Tautonia rosea: one gene and its partner. Each later gene encodes a partner of the first gene's protein in a complex. Links are inferred from orthologs where the notes say so. Each region holds a gene or a part of one and is shown on either strand. Other genes may lie near its edges.

Region 1 (8,075 bases):
GGAAGGAAGGGAATACCGTTGAGGTCGTGACGTACTCGTCTTACGACGTCGCCAAGAATCCCGAATACTACATCAATAACGTCTATCCGACGATCTTCGCGGGGGTCGAGAACCAGTACTTCGCCACCTTCTTGAAGCCTGAAAAACCGGCCGATCAGGTGGCTGAGGCGGTCATGACGGTGGTCGACGCCGATCCGAACGAGCTGAAAAAGGCCGATGTGGCGGTGGACCTGATCTCGAAGCCGGTCGAGGTCGAGCCTGGATCGAAGACAACGCATTCATATGATGTTTTCGCAGGCCCGAAGACCGAGACGGCGTTGCTGCCGTTCGGCGCCGAAGAGCTGGGGATCTATCGTCAGGTAGGCCGGATTCCGGTCATTGGCTGGCTGCTGGACCTGATCTGGGCGATTGTCGATCCGATCGTCGCCTTGCTCTCTGTGTATATCATCATTCCGTTGCTGGCGGGAATTTACTCGCTGACGGAGACGATTGCCGGCTGGTTCGGCGGGACGAGGGGCAGTTACGGCATTGCGATCATCTTGCTGACGGTGGTTGTCCGGCTCGCACTGTTCCCGTTGAGCCGAAAACAGGCGGCCTCGGCCAAGAAGATGCAGGACCTGGCGCCTCACATGGCGGCCCTCCGAGAGAAGTACAAGGACGATCGCGAGAAGATTGCCCAGGAAACCTTCGCTCTGTATCGCAAGTACGGCATCAACCCGCTTGGTGGCTGCTTGCCGGTCTTCATCCAGATTCCGATCTTCATGACGCTCTGGCGGGTGTTGAACGTTAGCGTGTCGTTGAGGCAGGCACAATTTCTCTGGATCGACAATCTGGCCGCGCCGGACATGCTGTACAAGCTGCCGTTTACGCTGCCGTTGCTGGGGCCGTACTTCAACCTCTTACCGCTCGGGGTCATCGGCCTGTTCCTGCTGCAGATGAAGCTGTTTACGCCTCCGGCAACCACGCCGGAACAGGAAGCCCAGCAGCGAATCATGAAGTTCATGATGGTCTTCATGATGCTCATGTTTTATCGCGTGCCTGCCGGACTGGCCTTGTACTTCATTACCAGTAGTGTCTGGTCGATCAGCGAGCGTTTGCTCTTGCCGAAGGTGAGCAAGACCCCAACGATTGGCACCGACGGCGAGGAAGGCCCCGACCGAGACGGCAAGGGCAGAGGCCCCGGCGGGAGCGACAAGGGTCCTGATTCCAATGGCGGATCCGGCGGTTGGCTCTCCCGGAAGTTGAACGATTTGCTCCAGGAAGCTTCCAAAGAAACGACCTACCGCCGAGAGGAACTGGAGCGGAAGCGACGAGAACTGGAACGTTCCGGGGCGTCTTCCACCCCCGGTCCCGGTCCTGATCCGAGCCGATCGCGACCGAATAAAAAGAAGACCAAGCCAGGCAAGCGGCGCTGAGCGTCGATTCCGAAGGCGGGGCCTGGTGCGTTCCGCTTCCGTACGGATCGTCGCGGCCGAAGCTGCCGCCAGTCCGGCCACGGTGAGCCAAACCCTCGATGGCCGCGTTTGATACGACCGACACCATCGCCGCGATTGCCAGCCCCCCCGGACCTGCGTTGCGGGGGCTGGTCAGGCTTTCGGGTCCGGAGGCCCTGACAATCGCCTGGGCGATTGTTGAACTCGCCGAGGGATCGGAGCCTGATCGCAATCGCCCGTCGTGGCGAACTGGGACGATCGACCTGGATGGGTTGCCGCTCGACGCCTCGGTGACGTTCTGGCCGGGATCGAGGACATACACCGGCCAACCAATGGCCGAAATTCATACGACTGGCTCGCCCCCCCTGCTCCGCCGGGTGCTCGGCTTCTGTCTTGAGCGAGGAGCAAGACTCGCCGAGCCGGGAGAATTCACGCTAAGGGCGTTTCTCTCAGGCCGGATTGATTTGACACAAGCCGAAGCGGTGCTGGCGGTCATCGACTCGCAATCTTTGATGCAGGTTGAGGTTGCATTACAGCAGCTTGCGGGTGGACTGGCCGGGCCGATCGAGGGGGTCAGAGATCGTCTGCTCGACACACTGGCTCACCTGGAAGCAGGGCTTGATTTCGTGGACGAGGCCGATGTGGACCCGATCGGTCGGCAGCGACTGGCGGACGATCTGGCCCGCGACGCGATCGAACTGGCCACACTGGCCGATCGGTTCCAGGGGCGCGATCGGCCGTCGGGGTTGCCTCGGGTGGTCCTGGTCGGGCCGCCTAATGCGGGAAAGAGTCGCTTATTCAATGCCCTGACCGGAGGGGATCATGCTCTTGTGTCCCCGATCGCCGGAACAACGCGCGATTATTTGTCAGCCTCGATTCACTGCGAGGGTTTGCGAATCGATCTGATCGACACTGCCGGAATCGACGAGACGGGCGACCCGATCGAGGCTGAAGCCCAGGCGCTTCGCGCCGCTCAGGCGGCCGGGGCCGATTTACTGCTCGACTGCCGATCGATTGACGCTCCTCATGTGGTGGACTTGCCCGGAGATCGGCCCCGGTTGGTCGTTTGGACCAAGATGGATCGCTCGAACGGAGATCATCCCGAGGGGACCATCGTCACCAGCGCTGTCACCGGCCGAGGGCTCGACGAGTTGCGACAGGCCATTGCTTCGTCCCTTCGGGCTCGGGCGGCTGAGCACGATCCGACCGGAATGACCTCGGCCCGATGCCGCGATGGCCTGATGCGAGCGTCGAGGGCCCTGGCGAATGCGTCTGAGGCGATTCGTCTCGACGCGGGAGACGAACTGGTGGCAGTGGATCTTCGCGATGCGGTCGAGGAACTCGGGCGGGTCATTGGCGCCGAGATCGATGACGCTATCCTGGATCGTATCTTCCGACGTTTTTGCATCGGAAAGTGAGCCGCACATGTCCCGTGTCGTCGTGCTCGGATCGAGTGGTTATGATTTGACGATTCGCTTGCCAAGGCTTCCTCGGCCGGGGGAGACCTTGCTGGGCGGAGAATTGCTCCGAGGACCAGGAGGAAAAGGGGCAAATGCGGCGATCGCGGCGCGGCGGGCCGGGGCTGAGGTGACGTTTCTGACTGCGCTTGGGGATGACGACTTCGGCCGATGGCTGATCGAGCATGACCGAAGCGAGGGGCTCGATCTGAGCTTCGCGAAGACCGTGGCCGATGTAGCGAATCAGGTGGCCCTGATCTTCGTCGGCGATGATGGTGCGAATCTGATTGGCGTTGCTCCTGGAGCGAGTGCGCACCTCAGTCCGAACGACATCGACGCCTTGCCCGATGCGGCGTTTCCCAGGGGAGGCGTCTTTCTGGCCTGTCTGGAGGTTCCGGTGCCGACCGTCGCGCGGGGCCTGTCACGTGCGAAGGCGAGCGGCATGACGACGATTCTGAACCCCGCACCAGCCGATCGGGCAATTTTAGAAAATAAAATACTTTCGCATGTGGACCTTCTAACACCAAATCAGGAGGAAGCGGCCGAGCTCACCGGCTTGCCGACGGAGACCATTGAGCAGGCAATTGAGGCAGCCAAGAGACTCCGGGATCGGGGGGGGTGCGGGGTCGTCGTCACGCTAGGGGACCAGGGGTGCCTGGTGCTCGGTCGCGATTGGGGACAGAACCTTGTACCTGCCCCGAAGGTCAAGGCGGTCGATACGGTCGGCGCGGGAGATGCGTTCAATGGAGCGCTTGCGGTCGCATTGGCCGAGGGTTGTGGACCGGTTGATGCGGCAGTGTTTGCCTGCGCAGCCGGATCGCTGGCGGTCACTCGGTCGGGTGCTCAGGGAGGCCTGGCACGACGGGACGAGATCGAACAGTTTCTTTCCCAAGAATGAATACTTGCGCACTCGAATGACGGGAGGTGACGGATGATCGCCACGATGACCCGTGTATTGCTTGGTGTCTGTTTGTTGGTACCAATCGCCAAGGGTCAGGAGAAGCCGTCAGAGACGGTCGCCGAGCTTCGGGAGACAGGGGAGGATCAAGGCGAATCGCAGGAACTCGCTGAAGGCTTGGCCCTGATGGAGGCGATGCTTCGCGTTCGGGAAGCCCGGATTGCGGAAGCAGACCGACAGCTTGCATTTGATCGGGATATTGTTGAGGCATTGCGCGAGCGACGAGAAGCGGGTGGAGTCCCCGCTCGCATGGTTGAGGAGGCGGAGGCTCGGTTGATCGGGGCTGAGGCCCTGGTGGAGGTTCGACAAGCCGACCGTGATGAACTGGTAGTCCGGCTGGAGCAAGTGAAACGATTCGCCGCCTCGCCCAGTCCGGAGCCGGACATGGAGGAACAGCGTGCTCGGCTTAACGACGAGGTGCGAATTCGGGAAGCGCAGCTGCGTGCCCGAGAGGCCCGCGTGCGGGCCGCGGAAGCTCAGGTTCTGGCCGAGGAGCAGAAGCGCGACCAGTTTCGCGAATCGGTCCAGCGCGGTACTGAAGGTCCGGGGCGGATCAGACAGGCCTCGCATCGAGTCGCCGAGGCAACGGCATGGCTTGAGACCATGATCGCCGAGCGAGAGGTGACTCGCCTGGTCGTCGATCGAGCCAAGCAACGGCTTCAGCAGTTTGACGACCCAGAGGCAAGTGACCCACTCGTTGACCGGTCCGGAACAGAAGACCTGTCGGCTCGCGTCAACGCCCTGGAATCGCTCGTTGAAATTCTTCGGGACGAACTCTATCAAGTTCACTGGGAACTTCAGGCGATTCGCAATCGGATGCCCTGATCCGTGAGTCGTCGCGGCCCGGAACCGCCCGATCAGAAGGAGGCCCTCGATGACGCTGCTCGGCTCGATCGCGCTGGGTGTCTTGATGCTGTTCGAAGCCCCAGGAGGCTTGCAAGAGCCATCGGTTCATCCGGACTCGGAGCGATCGGATGAACCCGAGGCGAATTCTGATCAATCTATTCCTGATGATGTTTCGGACACGATGCGAGAGCGTCTTCAATTGTTGGAGAACCGTCTTCGAGTCCGGGATGTCCGCGTTCGAGAGGCGGAACGGTTCCTGGAACTAGAGCGAATGATTCTTGAGGAGAACCAGAGGCAGCAGCGAATGGGTGGCGTCGCGCCCCGTCAGGTTCAAATTCTTGAGGTCAGAGTCGCGGATGCCGAGTCGCAACTCGAAGCACGTCGGGCTGAACGCGAACAAGTCGCCCGGATGTTCGAGGCCATGCGGCGACGCGTGCTTGCTCGAAGTCCCGAGCCGGATGTTGATGAACTGCGAGCCGCCATCGAAGGAGATCTCCTGGCGTCCCAGATTCGCCTGCAAGCGCAAGAGGCGAGGCTGAGGGCCGCCGAGCTTCAAGTCGAAGCCGAAATGGCCAGCCAGGAGAATTTTCTCCGGGCAGTGCGGGATGGCTTGAGCTCTCCGATGGCCCTGCAACAGGCGTTCTACCGAGTGGCTGATACGCGGATCTGGCGTGATCTGATGGAGGCTGAGCGGGATGCCGCCCGCCTGGCTTTCGAGCGTGACCAGCGCCGCCTGAATGACTTTGACTCGGGAAATCGGGACATGGAAACTGCGGTGGAGGAACTGGCCAATCGGCTCAGGTGGCTCGAAAATGAGGTGCAGATCCTCCGAGACGAAAACTATTTCCTTGAGGAAAGTCGACGACGGAGCCGGTACGGTCGGCACGACCGATTTGGCCGTACGGGGTCGACGGAGCCTTGATCCAGTGGGGTTCTGGGGCGACGATCGAGAAAATCACCGCCGTACCCGGAGCGAAACCACCATGAGCCGTTCGACGTTGTCAGCCCTGTTCCTCGTTGTCGCCATGTCCAGCCTCGCCCTTGCCCATGACCGCCCGACCGGGCCGATCCATAAGGGTCGGTCGGCCGTTCTGGCACGCAACGGGATGGCTGCAACGAGCCAACCCCTGGCGGTTCAGACGGCCATTCGGGTGCTTCAAGATGGCGGCAACGCGATTGATGCGGCCATTGCCGCGAATGCGGTCATCGGGGTGGTGGAGCCGATGTCGTGCGGGATTGGCGGCGACCTGTTCGCGATTGTCTGGGATGCGAAGACCGGCACCTTGCATGGTCTGAATGCGTCCGGTCGGGCACCGAAGCGGGCGACGATCGAATTTTATCGCGATCAAGGGCATGATTATGTCCCGGTCTATGGCCCGTTGAGCTGGTCGGTTCCTGGGTGCGTGGACGGCTGGGCGACCTTGCATGAGCGATTCGGATCGGTGCCGATGGCGGAGTTGCTCGCTCCGGCGATTCGATACGCAGAGGAGGGATTCCCCGTCAGCGAGGTGATCGCGGCAAACTGGAAGGACGACGAGGAACGGCTTGCAGCGGTCGCATCCTCGGCTGAGTGCCTGCTTCCGGGAGGCAAGGCGCCAGGGTTCGGGGAGGTGTTCCAGAATCCGGACCTCGCCCGAACACTGCGGATCATCGCCGACGAAGGACCTGCGGCTTTTTATCGAGGTGAACCGGCGAGGGCGATCGTGGCCTACTCGGACGAGGTCGGCGGCCTGTTTTCTCAGGAAGACTTTGAAACGCATGAAAGTACGTGGGTTGATCCCGTGTCGACTAATTACCGCGGTTACGAGGTTTGGGAGCTACCGCCGAATGGCCAGGGAATTGCTGCTCTGCAAATGCTGAACATTCTCGAACACTTCGATCTGGCGAGCCTGGGGCATAATTCGGCTGAGGCGTTACATCTGATGATCGAGGCCAAGAAGCTGGCTTTTGAGGATCGGGCGACGTATTACGCCGATCCGGCGTTTGCTGAGGTGCCCGTCAATCGCCTGATCTCGAAGGAATACGCCGAAGGACGAGCGGCTCTGATCGATGCGGACCAGGCTTTGACGAATGTTGAACCGGGACCGATCCAGCAGGGGGATACGATCTACATGACGGTTGTGGACAAGGACCGGAACTGTGTGAGCCTGATTCAGAGCAATTTTCACAGTTTCGGTTCGCAGCATGTTCCGCGGGGCCTGGGTTTTCCCTTGCAGAATCGCGGTTCTTGGTTTGCGCTGGATCCGTCGCATGCCAATCGGCTCGAACCAGGGAAGCGACCGTTTCATACGATCATCCCTGCGTTCGTGACGAAAGATGGCGAGCCCTGGCTGAGCTTTGGAGTGATGGGAGGAGATATGCAGCCACAAGGTCATGTGCAAGTGCTTTGCAACATGATCGATTTCGGCATGGATGTGCAGGAGGCGGGAGAGGCTGCGCGGTTCCGTCATTTCGGCTCGTCGGAGCCGACGGGTCAGCCGGGAGACGGAGGAGGTGCCGTCTCGCTCGAGTCGGGGGTTGGGTCGGACGTTCGGAACGCACTCGAAGCGAAGGGGCACCGGATCGACGATCGGCCGGGGAGCTATGGGGGATACCAGGCGATCCGGATTGATCTGGAGCGTGGGGTGTTGCTGGGAGGGTCTGACCCTCGGAAGGACGGTGCAGCGATCGGCTACTGAGGCCGGGATCGGGCTTGGGTCGAGGGATTGACATGGAGATTGGAGTCCTGATCGACGCGCTCGCTCGACCCGATGCGTATTCGCATCGGGTCGATGCGGTCGAGATCCATCAGACGCACATCTCGGTCGTCTTTCTGGCTGGTCCGTTCGCGTACAAGGTCAAGAAGCAGGTGAATTTTGGGTTCGTGGATTTTTCGACCCTCGATCGTCGACGGCATTACTGTGAGGAAGAGATTCGTCTGAACCGTCGATTGGCTCCGGAGGTTTACCTCGGCGTGGTGCCGGTGACACGATCGGGCGATCGGTGTGTGATGGAAGGGACCGGCGAGGTGGTTGAGTGGGCCGTGAAGATGGAGCGGCTCGACGAGGCCGAGACGCTGAAGTCACTGGTTACGAATCCCAATCTGAGTGACCAGGCGCTAAGACGGATGATCGATCTGATCGTCGCGCGATTGGTCGCGTTTTATGGTCTGGCCGAACGGAGCGCGGCGATTGCAGATGCGGCAGGGTTCGAGGCAGTTGCCCGGAACGCTGAAGAGAATTTCACCAGTTCCGAGCCTCTGGTGGGCCGAACGGTGAGTCAAGCGGTTATTGATCGGCTTCGGGCGTTGTCGTATCTCGAACTGACCCGGCTTCGACCGCTCTTGAAGTCGAGAGCGGATCGGGGCATTCCGTGCGATGGTCACGGAGATTTACGTCTCGA
Region 2 (6,812 bases), on another replicon or contig:
GCGACGGTACCACGCTAAACAGTCGGGCCTTTCCGCCGGTGTCCTTTAACGTGACCACTTCGAGCCCCGAGGCCCCCTTCGTGACGCACGTAAATTCCGGCGCCGTGTCCCCCACATTCAGGCGAGGACCCACCAGATCAATCGGGTTCCCCTTCATCGTCACTTCACCGCTGCGCGTCTCAGCCATCGCTCAGTTCTCCGTGTTGGTTGGGATCATGCCAATGATTTCATGATCGTTTCGAATCATGATCGTTCTCTCAGGCCAGAGCTTCTGCCAGGGTTCGCCGAAGGCAATCGAGGCTCTGACGGGCGGTCTCCTCGGCACCGGGGGTGAAGTCAAAGACCTCGACCGAAACCCAGCGATCATATCCCGAGTCCACCAGGGCCTTCAGAATCGGTCCGAAGTCCGTGTCTCCCATCCCCGGCCCTCTCAGATTCGGGTCGTTGGCGTGGAAGTGGCCGGCATAGGGGGCGTGAGCCCGAATCAGGTCTGGCACACTCCCACCCGAATCGCTCGACATCGCCTTCACGTCGAGGTGGAGCGTCACCTTCGGATGACCCACGCGTTCGATCAAGGCTCTCGTCTCGGAAATGCTGGTGAGGAAATTCGTCTCGGCGGTCGACAGGGGTTCCAGGCAGAGTTCGATCCCGTGCGCGTCGAGGTCGTCTGTGATCGCTCGGAGCACCTCGACCGCGAACCGCTCACCGTCCTCCCGAGAAACATCCATCGCAATGTCCCGCTGCTTCGGCGAGCCGAAGACCATCAACGACCCACCGAGATCCTTCGTTGCCTCGATGAGCACCTTCAGATAGTCAATCGTGTTGAACCGGACGGTCGGATCGGGACTCGTCAGGTGATACCCTTCCGTCTTCGCCAGCAGCCAGTGCAAACCGATCGTCTCCAGACCGCTGTCGGCAATTGTCTGGCGGATCTCGGCCCGGCGATCCTTGCCGAGCATGGTAACCAACGGTGCCAGGGTGAACGGAGCCAGCTCGATCCCCTCATAGCCGATCCGTTTGACCTCTGCACAGGTCCGAGCAAGGTCCCACCCTTCAAACAACTCGTTGCAAATGCCAAATCGAATCATTGCCTGGTCCTGTTCCGTGTAAGGGTTCCCGATCCGATCGAGCCAACCAACCAAGGTCGAAGCGCTTCGCGCTGAGATCGTCTCGCCCGCGATCAGATCGTCTTGATCCTGTTCGTCGCAATCGCTTGTCGTCTCAGGGTCTTATCCCCGCTGCAAGCTCGCCCGAGGCAACGGTATTGGCCAGGAGCATCGCAATGGTCATCGGGCCGACCCCTCCCGGGACCGGCGTGACCCAAGACGCCACCTCGGCCACCTCGTCGAAGACCACGTCCCCGCAAAGGCTGCCGTCCGCCCTCCGGTGAATCCCCACGTCCACCACGATCGCCCCCGGCTTGATCCAGTTGCCTCGGACCATCTCCGGGCGGCCGACCGCCGCGATCAAGAGATCGGCTTCCCGGACAATCTCCGGAATCTCCCGACTTTCCGAGTGACAGACTGTCACTGTCGCGTCTCCGACTGCCCCTTTCTGAAGCAAGAGCAGCGCCATCGGTTTGCCGACGATATTTGAACGTCCCAGCACCACCGCCCGCTTCCCCTTCGTCTCGATTCCCTGCCGACGGAGCAGCTCGATCACCCCAAGCGGAGTGCACGACGCAAACCTCGGCCGACCGATCGCTAGCAGCCCGACATTTTCCGGATGAAAGCCATCCACGTCCTTGCTCGGGCTGACCCGGTCGATCACCCGGTTCGGGTCGATCTGATCGGGCAAGGGCAATTGGACGAGAATTCCATCCACCGCCGGGTCGGCGTTCAGTCGATCGACCACATCGAGCAACTCCGCCTCGCTCGTCGAGGCCGGGAGTCGGTGGACTGTGCCCTCGATGCCAACCTCGCGAGCCGCCTTTTCCTTGTTCCTGACGTAGATCGCGCTGGCCGGATCGTCCCCGACCAGCACCGCTGTCAGTCCGGGCGCCTTCCCTCGCACTTCTCGGAGCGCCGAGACCCGGTTACTCAATTCGAGTCGGATCAATCGGGCTGTCTCTTTCCCGTCGAGTCTCTGCGCGGGCACCACTCTCGCTCCCAATCCTTCACCCTTTGTCCAGTCGTGCAGGCGATCCGGGTGAACGTTCGCTGTGATTCTGGTTGTCCTTTTTGAAAGGCCACAATCGGCCAATTCCGACTGGTCGAGCCCTCACACCTAAAGCGGGACCAAACACGATGGATCGTTCCAGTACCCCCGGCCCAATCACTCATCTCGGCTGGGCCCGGTTCATTGTACAAGCAGTCAGGCTGATCAACGCTCCACGGTTGGACTGGCAAGCAGGCTTGGATCCCTCACGCCAGTCCGTTCGGATCTGAATTCCTCGGCCTCGGCTCGATCCATGAGGCGGACGCCAACAGCTAGTCGCTCGGTTCCTGACTCCCGCTCATACCGGCCGAGTATATCCCCGCCTCCTTGCTCCGGCGACCCCTCGCCGATTCTCCGAAGACCTGTGCAACTTTCCTGAATATTGCCCCCCTCCGCCACGATCATATCGTTGTGGCCTCCTTCAACCGTTCTCTTTCGCTCTGGCCTTCTCCTCTCCAGCACCTGATCAACCCTGGACCCCCAACCCGAGTTCTCTCCTTCGTCTCCAAGCGTAATGCATCTCGGCGAATCAGAGATCGATTCAGAAGCGATCGAGATCTCCATGCATCGACCAAACGAACTGACATGAAACACGCAAACAACCTGAGGGCAAACACCTTACGAATGGATACCCCTCGTACAACGAGCGCACCCCAGGCGCACAAACCGCGCCTCCTCAGGCGCACCGATCGTTTCATCAAACGGCGCACGGGTTGGCGCACCAACTGCGCACCTCTTCTCCCCCTCTGGAGTGTTCAGGACCCAGACTGGCCCGTACCCAATTCGGCTCCTCCCGAGATTGCCTCAGTCCACCTTCCTGAACCGCCCCGCGTTCCAGCCAACCCAACTCCGTCAAGACCAGCGTTTCCGAAACGAATGATCCCCGATTGCTCCAAGCATCGTTCTCGCAACACGTTACGGCCATGAAACTGTGTTCGTTGAGGCGCACCACCGGCGCACCAGAGAGCGCACCTGGTCGCGATTCTGCTTGCCCGAGGACTTCAACACCGATGGCGTCCCACTCACTGGCTCAATTCTACAGAAATCACCCTGGCATCGCTTTGGTATGATGATCGACAAGGCAGCTCCGTGATGATCCCCTACCGTTGAGCCCGGTTTCGACCGCAAGTTGAAGACCCGTCGATCCACCCCTCGGGAGTTTCCGCCACCGCAATGTCTGACCTCGAACGATTCGACCCTTACCGTTACGACGTCGTCGTCATTGGTGCCGGCCATGCCGGGCTCGAAGCCGCCCTCGCCTCGGCTCGGATGGGCAGGCGGACGGTCTTGCTGACCCTCAATGCCGACGGCGTCGGCCAGATGAGTTGCAACCCGGCCATCGGCGGGGTCGCCAAGGGGCAAATTGCGCGCGAGGTCGATGCCCTCGGCGGCGCGATGGGTCTTCTGACGGACGCCGCCGGTCTCCAGTTCCGGCTGCTCAATCGAGGCAAGGGGCCTGCCATGCACAGCCCCCGCGCTCAGTGTGACAAGAAAGCCTATCAGGTGGCTGCCAAGCTGATGGTTGAACAGCAGGCAAGTCTGACGCTTCGACAAGAAATGGTCGAGGGGGTCGTCGTCGAGTCGGGCCGCGCCGTCGGGGTCCGGGTCCGAGGCGGTGCGATCTACCGAGGCCGAGCCGTCGTTGTCACGACCGGTACTTTTCTCAGGGCCTTGATGCACACCGGCGAGCAGCAAACCGCCGGCGGCCGGGCCGGAGACGTATCCGCCGAAGGACTTTCGGGGAACCTCCGTGAACTCGGTTTCGAGCTCCATCGGTTCAAGACCGGCACTCCTCCCCGCCTCAATGGCCGAACCATCGATCTTGCCGCGCTCGAACCTCAACCCGGCGATCCCGATCCCGTCCCCTTCTCGTTCCTCACTGATCGAATTGAGCAACCGCAGCTCGACTGCCACCTGACTTACACCAATCCAGCCGTTCACGACCTCATTCGGGAGAACTTGCACCGCGCTCCCATGTATTCCGGGCAGATTCAGAGCACAGGCCCCCGTTATTGCCCCTCAATCGAGGACAAGATCGTTCGCTTCGCCGACCGCGAACAGCACCAGATCTTCCTTGAACCCGAAGGGTGGCAAACCCTCGAATACTACTGCAACGGCATCTCCACCAGCCTCCCCAGAGACGTCCAGGAAGCGATCATCCCGAAGATTCCTGGTCTGGAACGGGCCGAGATCATGCGGTTCGGCTACGCTGTCGAATATGACTTCGCCCCCCCGACCCAGCTTCACCCGACCCTCGAAACCAAGCGGGTCCCCGGCCTCTACTTCGCCGGGCAGATCAATGGCACGACCGGCTACGAGGAAGCCGCCGCTCAGGGGATCGTCGCCGGCATCAATGCCGCGCTTGCCTGCACCGGGGACGAGCCGATGGTCATCGACCGCACCCAGGCTTACATCGGCGTCCTGATCGACGACCTCGTGACCAAAGGGGTCGATGAACCCTATCGCATGTTTACCAGCCGAGCCGAGTATCGCTTGCTCCTCCGTCACGACAACGCCGACCTTCGACTAACAGAGCTCGGCCGCCGTCTCGGCCTGGTCGAGGACGAACGCTGGAACCGATTCGTTCGTCGTCGCGATCGGATCGAAGCTCTTCGCGACCGGCTCCGCACGGTCCGGGTTGATGGCCAGTCTCTGGAACAGATGCTCCGTCGCACGGAAGTCTCGTGGGACGACCTGAAGGCGATCCACTCGGATCTCTCCGAATTCGACAATGACGGTACGGGAGCCGTCGAGCAGGCGACGATCGAGGCAAAGTACGGCGGATACATCGCTCGACAGGCTCTGGAAATCGAGAAAGTTCGCCGCCTCGAAGACAAGACCATTCCCGAGGATTTCGATTACGACCGAATTCCCCAGCTTCGGCACGAGGCGCGGGAGAAACTGCGTCGGGTTCGTCCCCGGTCGATTGGGCAAGCCTCTCGAATCAGTGGACTGAACCCAGCCGACCTCTCGACACTCGTTGTTTTCCTGAAGCGCCGAAGCCCGTCGAACCTCGACACCCGCCCTCGTCGCCCGTTCACCCCGGCCCCCGTCGACGGATCGTCTACCGCCGAATCCCCGACCGCTGGCGAGCGCGCGCCTCTCCCATAGTCCCTGACCCCCAGGGTTCCCCGGAGGACCACAACTCATCCTCTTCCCGTTGTCTTCTCTGGGTTGACAGAACCAGGACCTATCTTATAATTGGCGATGTCGGTAAATTCGGCAATATCGAGAGTTTTGACCAGCTTTGCGGGACCGCTGTGTTCTGTAGAGTTGTACCCGTCGACAATAGTCGGGTCGGGGATCGAATCTCGGAGCCGAGGTCTCGGCGTCGTTGTTGCGGGCGAGTCCGTGATCAGGGAGGAGTCGAGGGCGCCCGGCGAGGGGACCATCGCGAATCGGACGGGAGGTCTGGTCCGTAAGGTCGAGCCGGAAAATTGCCTGGGGCTCGTGTCAAGGGGGCGATCCCGACGATGAAAACCGTTTTTACCACTGGTGAGGCCGCGAAGATCTGCAAGGTGAGTCAGCAGACGATTATTCGCTGTTTTGACTCTGGCCAGCTCAAGGGCTTTCGCGTGCCCGGGTCGCGGTTTCGTCGCATTCCGCGAGACGCTCTTTATCGGTTCATGAAGGACAACAACATTCCAACCGATGCGCTGGAAAGCGGTCGGCGGCGGATTCTTGTGGTCGATGATGAACCGGAGGTCGTCCAGATTATCAAGGATGCCCTACTGGCTGACGGCCGCTTCGAGGTCAAGGACGTCGACAACGGTTTCGGTGCGGGGATGATGGCTAAGGAGTATCATCCTGACCTGATGGTGCTGGACATCATGCTCCCGGACATCAACGGGAAAGCCGTCTGCGAGTTGGTTCGTCGCGATCCCTCGATGTCAGACATCAAGATCTTCTGCATCTCGGGAATGATCGAAGAAGACAAGATCGGTGAACTGCACGAGGCTGGCGCCGACGACTTCATGTCCAAGCCCCTCGACGTCGACGAACTGCTTCGCCGGATTTGCAAGTTGCTCGACATCGAGTCAACCCGGGAGTCCTGAATTTCTGGAACGGCTGCGGCTCCGCTTGACCGGAATCGCCAAACGTCCTACGCTCTCTCGATCGCCGCACGACGCGGCATCAAGGTCGCAAGGCCGGGGCCCCTCCCCGGCCCCTCGGGAAGGAGCCCGATCGGGTGCAAGGGTCTCGACCGACCTCTGATTCTCTCGGCTTGCTTCGAAGCCGATTGGAACGGCTCGATGGGCTACCCATCCGACCAATATCGTTTACGCACCTTCCCCAGAATCATATCAATTTTCCAACACATCAATGCATTGCGAATTCACTTGAACGTATTGATCCTGGGATTGCGCTACGCGCTTCGGTCTCAGGTGTTGGTTCCTGGCGATTGCCGGGGCTTGCAGACTCCTGTTGGACTAAGATCAACGCTCCTGGATCGGAAGCCCGAGACCGGCTTTGGTGCTTCTGTGTCGCCACGTCCCTGGCGGCTCATCGGCTGGCGATAGAAGGTGGTGATCCCGATCCTGATGCCGTGGGCCGGGCCGGGTTGCTGCACCCGCTTGCGCTCTGGGCCCTGGCGGTCGTAGCCCCTGATCGTCTCTCGGAGTGGATGTCCAACACGGACGAGGGTGATCGAACGC

Evidence for each region.
Region 2: the proteins of HG800_RS09745 (region 1) and mnmG are in contact, whole or in part, in a solved structure (PDB 9HIP), measured with the Escherichia coli proteins. The link is inferred for Tautonia rosea from one-to-one orthologs.

Annotation. Positions count from the first base shown.
Region 1 is NZ_JABBYO010000004.1:542,433-550,507, forward strand. The notes cover bases 768-3,682. They hold HG800_RS09745 (tRNA modification GTPase), read left to right. Parts: upstream 768-1,513; coding sequence 1,514-2,851; downstream 2,852-3,682. Other genes in these bases: HG800_RS09740 (YidC/Oxa1 family insertase periplasmic-domain containing protein), read left to right, coding at 768-1,415; HG800_RS09750 (ribokinase), read left to right, coding at 2,859-3,682. Outside these bases: more of HG800_RS09740, read left to right, coding at 1-767; more of HG800_RS09750, read left to right, coding at 3,683-3,788; HG800_RS09755 (hypothetical protein), read left to right, coding at 3,822-4,673; HG800_RS09760 (hypothetical protein), read left to right, coding at 4,723-5,616; ggt (gamma-glutamyltransferase), read left to right, coding at 5,678-7,372; HG800_RS09770 (bifunctional aminoglycoside phosphotransferase/ATP-binding protein), read left to right, coding at 7,405-8,075. UniProt on the Escherichia coli protein: Exhibits a very high intrinsic GTPase hydrolysis rate. Involved in the addition of a carboxymethylaminomethyl (cmnm) group at the wobble position (U34) of certain tRNAs, forming tRNA-cmnm(5)s(2)U34.
Region 2 is NZ_JABBYO010000019.1:115,208-122,019, forward strand. What follows is about bases 2,924-5,799. They hold mnmG (tRNA uridine-5-carboxymethylaminomethyl(34) synthesis enzyme MnmG), read left to right. Parts: upstream 2,924-3,330; coding sequence 3,331-5,268; downstream 5,269-5,799. Other genes in these bases: HG800_RS24195 (response regulator), read left to right, coding at 5,631-5,799. Outside these bases: tpx (thiol peroxidase), read right to left, coding at 1-187; HG800_RS24175 (sugar phosphate isomerase/epimerase family protein), read right to left, coding at 258-1,088; bifunctional methylenetetrahydrofolate dehydrogenase/methenyltetrahydrofolate cyclohydrolase FolD, read right to left, coding at 1,222-2,097; HG800_RS24185 (hypothetical protein), read right to left, coding at 2,323-2,721; more of HG800_RS24195, read left to right, coding at 5,800-6,212; HG800_RS24200 (histidine kinase dimerization/phospho-acceptor domain-containing protein), read left to right, coding at 6,560-6,812. UniProt on the Escherichia coli protein: NAD-binding protein involved in the addition of a carboxymethylaminomethyl (cmnm) group at the wobble position (U34) of certain tRNAs, forming tRNA-cmnm(5)s(2)U34.